Regions from separate parts of the Virgibacillus natechei genome, predicted to be linked through region 3. Evidence: riboswitches for the same ligand, from Rfam matches in the RefSeq annotation. Region 3 holds a riboswitch; each other region holds the start of a gene.

Region 1 (3,202 bases), 510 kb from region 3:
TTTTACTTTTTTCAACTGAAATCGATGGGGGTGATTTCGTTATCACTCCCCCTTACATTTTCACTCATTAGGTTATAAAACAAGCCATACAACCATCTGCTGTATGGCTTGTTTTTAAACTGTTTTATATTTTTCCACGAGTGCCTTTAACTCTTCTACTTTATCCGTTTTCTCCCACGGAAACATAATATCTGTTCTCCCAAAATGACCATAGGCAGCTGTGCTTCTGAAAATTGGCTTTTGCAGATCAAGCATACGAATAATTCCTGCCGGCCGTAAGTCAAATATCTCCCGAATCGCTGAAACGAAGTCTTCTTCACTCACGACACCAGTTCCAAATGTATTGACCGCAATTGACACAGGCTCCGCAACACCTATTGCATAGGCGAGTTGCACCTCACATGTTTTTGCTAATTTAGCTGAAACAATATTTTTAGCTACATACCGGGCTGCATACGCAGCGGAACGATCGACTTTCGTTGAATCTTTTCCACTGAATGCACCACCTCCATGACGCGCATACCCACCATAGGTGTCGACCATAATTTTACGGCCTGTTAAGCCCGCATCTCCTTGAGGTCCCCCAATAACAAAACGTCCGGTTGGATTAATAAAATAGTTAGTTGTTTCGTCTAATAGACTAGCAGGAACCACTGGGCGTATAACATGTTCTATTAAATCTTTTTCAATTTGCTCAATGGTTATATCCTGATGATGCTGTGTTGAAATAACAATTGTATCCACTTTAATTGGGTTGTTATTCTCATCGTATTCAACGGTTACCTGTGTTTTCCCGTCCGGACGTAGATAGGAAAGAACTTTTTCTTTTCTCATGTCTGATAAACGTTTTGCCAGTTTATGAGCTAATGAAATTGGCAATGGCATTAATTCTTCGGTTTCATCACATGCATAGCCAAACATAAGACCTTGATCACCTGCACCAATTGAAGCGATTTCTTCATCACTTATTTTCCCTTGACGTTCTTCAAGTGCATGATCGACCCCACCTGCAATATCTGCAGATTGCTCATCGATTGCTGTTAATACAGCACATGTGTCGGCATCAAAACCAAACTTAGCACGCGTATATCCTATATCCTTTATTGTTTGACGGACAATCGCAGGTATATCCACATATGTACTTGTAGTAATTTCTCCAGAAACTAACACAAGCCCTGTGGTTACAGTTGTCTCACATGCAACACGCGCATGCGGATCATTTTTTAAAATTTCATCCAGGATAGCATCTGATATTTGATCAGACATCTTATCTGGATGCCCTTCTGTTACAGATTCAGATGTAAATAAACGGCGATTTGGAGCCATACGGCTAAATCCTCCCTCAATATTATGTTACGGTACTCTATTCATTAATTATGTTTCTTTATTATTCAAAGTGCAAAAAAAAGCCCTTCCTGCAACATGAGGAAAGGTGGTATATCCTTTCACTCTTATTATTCAAGGAAATATACTACTATAATCCTTGCATCAGGTGAGCACCTTTTCACTGGTGTGACGGTTGCTGGGCTTCATAGGGGCTGTCCCTCCACCAACTCTGAATAAGAGAGTATCCATACGTAATTTAGCTTATCGAAAGAGGCCTATTATGTCAACCGATTCATTCTATAAATACGATAAAATAAAGCTTCATTCAATGAGGGTTTTATGACGTACAAATGTTTTCGATGTAATTTCATACTTATCCGTATTGTTACCCTACCCAAACTTTTCACTCTAACTCCATTTTTAAGTCGGAGTTTAACCGCTCGTTAAACTCCGATATAAAGCTTAATGAAAATTCATCAAAAGAAATCTTTTAAATAGTATGGACTAATTTAACTAATGTGTTATACTATTTGTAAATTAAAGCATATGATAATTTTATATTCCATTTTTTAAACAAATTCATCAAAAGGCGGGTATCATATATGAAAACGGTAGAATCATTTATTAAAAACGAGCTATATTCTCATGACAATTTACAAAAGAATCTGTCTGTTCCCAGATTGGTTGAGAAAATCCTATCGAAGAATGAAGGTGTTTTAACCGCAACAGGATCAGTTCGTGCTACTACAGGCGCATATACTGGGCGTTCGCCAAAAGATAAATTTATTGTGAAAGATGAATCTTGCGAGGAGTTTATTGATTGGGGACCCGTTAATAAAGCAATTGATGAAAAGGCTTTTAATAAGTTATACAAGAAAGTAACCGCTTATTTAATGGAAAAAGATGAATTATATCAATTTAAAGGATTTGCTGGTGCGGATTCCAATTCTAGATTACCGATTCAAGTTATTAACGAATATGCTTGGCATAACTTGTTCTCTCGTCAGTTATTCATTAATCCAACAGATGAAGAACTAGCATCACATGAGGCTGATTTCACAGTAATTTCAGCACCAACTTTCAAAGCTGATCCTGCAATTGATGGTACAAATTCAGAAGCATTTATTATTATTTCTTTTAAAGAGCGGGTTATTCTAATCGGTGGTACAGAATACGCTGGTGAAATTAAAAAATCAATATTCTCTATTATGAACTATATATTACCAAGGAACAATATCTTATCGATGCATTGTTCTGCAAACGTTGGCCAAGAGGGAGATGTTGCTTTATTCTTTGGCCTTTCAGGTACAGGAAAAACAACCTTATCTGCTGATCCCTACCGGCGTTTAATTGGTGATGATGAGCATGGTTGGAGTCCAAGTGGTGTCTTCAATATCGAAGGTGGATGTTACGCAAAATGTAACAACCTTTCCGAGAAAAAAGAACCACAAATATTTAATGCCATCCGGTTCGGATCCGTGTTGGAAAATGTAATTCTGGATGAAGAATCGCGACTTCCAGATTATGATGATACGTCATTAACCGAAAACACAAGAGCCGCATATCCTGTGGAAAACATTGATAACATTATTACACCAAGTGTTGCGGGACATCCGAATACGATTATTTTCTTAACGGCAGATGCATCTGGAACATTGCCACCTATTAGTAAATTAACAAAAGAGCAAGCAATGTACCATTTCTTGAGTGGATATACGAGTAAATTGGCTGGCACAGAGCGCGGAATAACAGAACCTCAGGCAACATTTTCTGCATGCTTTGGTTCTCCCTTCCTACCATTAGCACCAGCGACTTATGCTAAAATGCTAGGAGAAAAAATCGACCTCTACCAGTCGAATGTATTCTTAGTGAACAC
Region 2 (3,202 bases), 1.0 Mb from region 3:
TGTAACAACAAGTAAAATTCCTAAAGGTAACCCTATTATAATCGCAAATATTAGAGAGAAGCCTACCATTGCGATCGTTTCCCATAATGCTTCTAAAATTTGATCCCAATTAACTAACATCTGCTAACACCTCCTTTATCGTTACTTCTTGTTGGTGGATATGCATAATAACTCGATTTATTTCTTTCTCTTCGCCTTCAAATTTTACAATCAAATTTCCAAATGGCGTCCCTTGTAATTCGGTAACATTGCCAAAGAGAACATTAACTTCGACATTAAAGTTCTTTGCAATTTGCGAAAGTAATGGAGCGCCTGTTGACTCACCAACAAATACGATTCGATAAATTTGATGGTCTACATCTTGCGTATTGATAAGCTCATATACTGAATCTGGTATTTCATCATGCATAACCGAACTTACAAAATTATGTGCAATCTTTGTTTGAGGTTGGGAGAATACATCAAATACAGACCCAGCTTCCACCACTTTTCCGCTATCCAACACCGCCACCTTATCGCAAATCTCCCGAATAACTCCCATTTCGTGCGTTATAATTAAAATCGTTATATTGTACTCCTGATTGACACGCTTTAAAAGATTTAATATCGACTTGGTCGTTTCTGGGTCGAGTGCTGATGTCGCTTCATCACATAATAAAACTTCCGGTTGCGTAGCCAATGCTCGCGCAATTCCTACTCGCTGCTTCTGTCCGCCAGATAATTGATCTGGATAGTTAGTTGCCTTATCACTTAATCCCACAAAATCAAGTAGCTCATTAACTCTTTTGTTAACTTCTTCCTTCGGTTTTTTCTGGAGTAATAATGGCATTGCTACATTTGTAAATATTGTTTTCGAATTCAATAAATTAAAGTGTTGGAAGATCATCCCAATATTCTGTTTTGCTTCCCTTAATTCCTTTGCTGATAGGTCTAGTAAGTTTTGATTATTCACGGTGATTTTTCCAGAAGTTGGTCTCTCCAGTAAGTTTGCACAACGGATTAATGAACTTTTACCTGCACCACTAAAACCGATCACACCATATATTTCGCCTTTTTCAATATGTAAATTGACTTGATCTAATGCTCTCACCTCTTGCGTCTTACCATCATAAACTTTTGTAACATCTTCAAATGTAAGCATCTCTTTTCCTCCTATTAAAAATACCCCTTCTTATCAAATAAGAAGAGGTATTATCGTACATCCTCAACTTATCTTTCAAGCTCACCGCTTGTTGGATTTAGCACGTTACTTTTCCTAGGAAAAGTTCGTTGCCGAGAATTCATAGGGCCAATCCCTCCATCTCTCTTGATAAGAAGTTTTTATATTTAATTTTGAATTTAAAAATCTCTTCTTATGAAATATAAGAAGAGATTCACATTATGTATATGCACACTCTTCTTATTTTCCAAGTAAATACTTGTTGGATTTAGCACAGTACTATAAAATAGTCCGCTGCCGAGGTATCAAAGGGCCAATTCCCTCCACCTCTCTAAATAAGAAGTAATAATTATTTAATTTGTATAACTTACTTTACTACCGTTATATTATTTTGTCAATTGTTTTCTAAAAGATTATATATGTCAAAACATCAACTATTTATAGTAATATTTAATGAATTCCTCAAAAACACAATAATAACTATGTTAAAATAAAATCAGTATGCAACAAACGGGCGCCATTCTTGAAGAAAGATGGAAGTTTATGGTTGGCACTTAGTTGTTTAGGGGGGATATTTTGTTAAAAACACTTAAGATCGTCTTTGCACTCATAACTTTAGTTTTAGCAGGGTATGGCCTGACAACTGGAAATTCCATAGTAGTATTACCATATATGATGCTTTTTATGGGAGCACTGCTATTGGTTATGGGTATATCCGAAATCAAAAACGAACGGAAGCAAATAGGCTTTATGAGTATTATTGTTTCCTTATTTGTTTTTTATGTTTCCATACAAGGATTCCTATTAAATTATACTAGCTAATATAAGTGAAAAGATATTCCAAAAAAGGGCGCAATAATCGAATAAATATGTGTCGCAATAGGGCCATTTTCTGGAATAAAAACTTCCTTTTGGGAAAGATAATTATAAGCCTTAAAGGGGAGGTTCCAATGATTAATGTATTTGCTTGGTTAATATTCATTATTCCGTTAGTTTCTTTGTTCTTTCTAGGTCAGACGATTATAAGAAGATATATATCCGTTGCACTTTTTGTAACTGTTATAAATACTATTCTTTATTCAATTGCTTGGGAATACAACTGGTGGAGGTATGAAGAATCTCTTTTTAATTGGGATCAGGTAACACCAGTTCCTATAATATTTAGCGCATATTGGGTTATCACAATATGGATTTTCCGTTTCACTTTCCGTAAGTTTTGGGTTTATCTTATTGTTAATATAATTGCTAATTGTCTGTTTGGATTAGTATTAGAACTTTGGAGAAAAGCAGAAATTTATTCCGGGAATATGTCAAATGTAACAGTAGTACTGATATTTATATCCCTTTCTATTATTATTTATATCTTCCAAGTATGGTATGAAAGAAATAGAAGTACCGAATCTTAATAAGAGGCATGTGGAAATAAGATTCAAAAATATAACGATTACAGAAAAACACATCTTTAACTTTAATGTTTCAATTGTATTTGAAGTTTGCTGTTAAGGTAGAAGTAAACTTTACACCATTAATTTTGACTACTTCTATGTTACTTTTATGGTTTTATTTGTCCAAAAAAGAGAAATCTGATAGAGATAAATGAGTTTACCATTTTTGATTAAAGGGCGAAATTATGGAAAAAAGAGCAATTTTACATTTAAGCAAGCACAGAAATAATCTGTGCTTGCTTGCTATTTATACTGTTAATTCGTTGTCAAAATGTATGCTAAGCGGAAAGCGAAATGTGTTTTCCGTAGCGAATCTCTGCTCTCAACCAACGTTTGCAAAAGGATTTTCACTATGTAGCAGTGTTAAATCAACTACGACGATTTAAAAGCAACAAAGGTTTTCGGTGGGACGAGTAAGCGCAGTCCCAATACTTACGAAAAGATGAATTACTTAATAACATCCTTCCCACCCATATAAGCACGCAATACCTCTGGAACCACAACAGATCCATCTTCTTGCTGGTAATTTTCCAAAATAGCTGCTACCGTTCGACCAATGGCAAGTCCGGATCCGTTAAGCGTGTGAACAAATTCCGGT
Region 3 (3,202 bases):
AGCTATTAATTGTCTCCGTTGTGCTTGCCGTTTTATGGTATATAGCAGTCATATTTGGTGTTTCACGTGTGATGGAACCTGCTGCACTTCATAATTCTGAACTCGTGACAGCCGATGCAATGGTAACCGCTTTTGGCAACAGTCAGTTGATGGGAAACATTCTTGTATTAGGTGGTATTGGCGGGATATTGACAAGCTGGATTGGTTTCTATGTTGGGGGTAGCCGTGCGATTTATGCACTTGCTAGAGCGGGTATGCTTCCTAAATCGTTGGGAGAGTTGCATCCGAAATATAATACACCATATAAAGCAATTCTATTGATCGCTGCTTTGACTACGATTGCTCCTTTATTCGGACGCCCAGCGCTTGTATGGTTGGTTGATGCGGGTGGAATTGGACTGGTAGTAGCATGGTTAATGGTCGCAATATCCTTTATTATTTTACGTAAAAAAGATCCAGACATGAAACGTCCCTTCCGAGTCCGAGGTGGTACGGTCATTGGCTGGCTTGCCGTATTCATGGCGGGTGGCGTAACGTTACTTTATATGCCTGGAATGCCGTCAGCACTTCTTTGGCCTTATGAGTGGGTTATTATAATTGCATGGGTCATCTTAGGTATCATCCTCTATAACTTCTCTATTTCTAAGTATGGCAAAGAAAATGCTGATCAGAATATGAGGAGTGAGATTGATCGTGTAGTGAAACACAAATAACAGCAGTTTTCGTAGCAAAAGAGTGCCTAAATTCGTATATAATTTGACAATTAGGTCGTTTGAATTATTTTTCTTATTATGCCCATTAATCGTAAAAAACACATAATTCTTTCTTGACAGTTTTTTCAGTGTCCGATATGATGTATAGAAATCTTAAAAATTAAATATGATATTTCCTTATCAAGAGTCGGGGGAGGAACTGGTCCTGTGATCCCGCAGCAACCGTTATGTTCAACATAAGTAACTAGGTGCTAATTCCAGCAAGCATTCGCTTGAAAGATGAGAATTGTGTAGAAATTTAACCTCTTCCTCATCGGGAGAGGTTTTTTGGCTTTAAAATAAGTACAAGATGAATTCTTCGTACATCTATCCCTTAAACCAAGTAAACGCATAAGAAAATTCATATTAATTGTAGGAGGTGTGCTCAAGAACAGTACGGATCTACCATTTAAAAAAACTATTAAATTTCAGGAGGAGAAAACATTGGGTATAACAAACACAGAAAGCTTATATAAGAAATCTTATTTTGGTCGGGTTACGGAATTGAAGGAGTATGCACCGGAGGCGTTTGAGACCTTTTTCGCCTTTAATGACAAGGCATTGGCGGACGGGGAATTATCCGTCAAATTGAAGGAATTGATTGCAATAGCAGTCGCGCACATTACCGGATGCCCGTATTGCATCGATCTGCATGTTGGGAATGCGAAGAAAAATGAAGCTGATAAAGAAGAAGTGAGCGAAGCTATTTTCGTTGCAACGGCATTGAAAGCAGGTTCAGCAGCTGCTCATGGCGTTAATGCATTGAATGCGTTTGATGGACAAGGCGATGATGAATTATATAAAGCTTCCTACTTTAACCGCCTGAAGGAATTTGGCGAATTGAACGGGGAAACATTCAAGGCGTTTGCGAATTTTGACCAAAAGGCAATCAAAGCCGGGAAGTTGACGGAAAAGGAAAACGAACTGATAGCAGTAGCGTCCGCTCATGCGACAGGTTGTGCCTATTGCATCGACCTGCATACGAAAAACGCGAAGAAAACAGGCGCGAGTCTGGAAGAAATCTCTGAAGCCATTTTTGTGGCAGTTGCGTTAAAAGCCGGATCTGCCTTTGCACATAGCGTCAACGCACTAAATGCTTACGATGAGAAATAACGTTTCTACTAGCCTGAAACAAAAACGAGTAAAAAGGAGTTTTGCATGATGACAAAACAAATTCATTTGAATGGATTTATTCAAAATTCACCTTCCCCGCATTCCATGGGATTGTGGAAGCATGAAAAGGATCAAGGTGCAAATCACAACCGTTTAGCTTACTGGACAGAAACAGCCAAGATCTTAGAACGTGGTAAATTTGATGCGCTCTTTATAGCGGATGTACTCGGGACCTATAGCGTATACGGAGGAAGTCATGATGCGGCTGCCCGGCATGCCGTCCAGCTTCCAGCACATGATCCATTAATTCCTATTTCCGCAATGGCAGCCGTCACGGAAAATCTGGGCTTTGCGCCTACGATTTCCGCTACATATGCACAGCCTTACGCACTGGCACGTCAGTTGTCGACGCTTGACCATTTAACTGGGGGGAGGGTCGCATGGAATGTAGTGACATCCTATCTGGAAAGCGAAGCAGTCAATCTGGGGCTTACGAGCCGTCTTCCTAAGGAGCTCCGCTACGACCGTGCGGATGAATTTCTGAATGTTGTCTATAAATTATGGGAGCATAGCTGGGAAAACGATGCCGTTGTTTCTGATAAAGAAAAGGATACCTTTGCAGATCCGGATAAAGTACATTTGATCGACCATGAAGGCGAGTTTTTCAATGTGCCAGGCCCGCATCTGGTAGAGCCGTCACCACAGCGTACGCCGGTATTATTCCAGGCAGGAGCTTCGCCAAAAGGAAGAGATTTCGCGGCCAAACATGCCGAAGCAGTTTTCACAAAAAATCATTCACTAGAAGCGTTGAAAGCATATGTTGCAGACATACGAAAACGAACGCAGGAACAGGGAAGGAAACCTGAGGATGTACTCGTTTCCCAGTTGATTCTGCCGATTATTGGATCCACGGAAGAAGACGCTTATATGAAATATGAAGATTTGACCAATCATGTCAGCTTTGAAGGTACAGCATCACTTCTATCGGGTCATACGGGGATTGATTTTTCCAAATATGATCCAGATCAATTCATTGAGGATATGGACACAGAGGCGGTTCAGGGAAATTTGGATCTATATACAAAAGACCCGAATAAAAAATGGACCCTACGAGAAGCCGTCAAAAATCATGGGCTAGGAAATGGTACCGTAAAATTTGTCGGAACGCCGGAACAAATTGCGGATCGTATGGAGGAGTGGTCGAAAGAAGGGGATGTGGATGGGTTTACGATTGCCCAAGCCTATTCACCAGGTACCTATCGTGAGTTTGTTGACCATGTAGTGCCTGAATTGCAGAAGCGGGGTATCTACCGACAGGAATATGAAGGAAAGACCTT

The links. A riboswitch is a leader RNA that binds a small molecule or an ion and turns the genes downstream of it on or off. The one in region 3 is predicted to bind S-adenosylmethionine.
Region 1: linked by a shared signal. The riboswitch ahead of metK (methionine adenosyltransferase) and the one ahead of OLD84_RS14780 (carboxymuconolactone decarboxylase family protein) in region 3 are both predicted to bind S-adenosylmethionine.
Region 2: linked by a shared signal. The riboswitch ahead of OLD84_RS00090 (methionine ABC transporter ATP-binding protein) and the one ahead of OLD84_RS14780 (carboxymuconolactone decarboxylase family protein) in region 3 are both predicted to bind S-adenosylmethionine.

The regions. Positions count from the first base shown of each region.
Region 1 is NZ_CP110224.1:2,374,754-2,377,955, forward strand. Features, by position in the region: gene metK (methionine adenosyltransferase) at 115-1,326, opposite strand; SAM riboswitch class I at 1,449-1,566, opposite strand; gene pckA (phosphoenolpyruvate carboxykinase (ATP)) at 1,929-3,202, shown strand, end outside.
Region 2 is NZ_CP110224.1:19,780-22,981, reverse strand. Features, by position in the region: gene OLD84_RS00095 (methionine ABC transporter permease) at 1-120, opposite strand, end outside; gene OLD84_RS00090 (methionine ABC transporter ATP-binding protein) at 110-1,141, opposite strand; SAM riboswitch class I at 1,207-1,316, opposite strand; SAM riboswitch class I at 1,397-1,501, opposite strand; gene OLD84_RS00085 (YczI family protein) at 1,736-1,981, shown strand; gene OLD84_RS00080 (hypothetical protein) at 2,110-2,565, shown strand; gene serS (serine--tRNA ligase) at 3,052-3,202, opposite strand, start outside.
Region 3 is NZ_CP110224.1:2,880,210-2,883,411, reverse strand. Features, by position in the region: gene OLD84_RS14785 (APC family permease) at 1-713, shown strand, start outside; SAM riboswitch class I at 888-999, shown strand; gene OLD84_RS14780 (carboxymuconolactone decarboxylase family protein) at 1,197-1,865, shown strand; gene OLD84_RS14775 (LLM class flavin-dependent oxidoreductase) at 1,911-3,202, shown strand, end outside.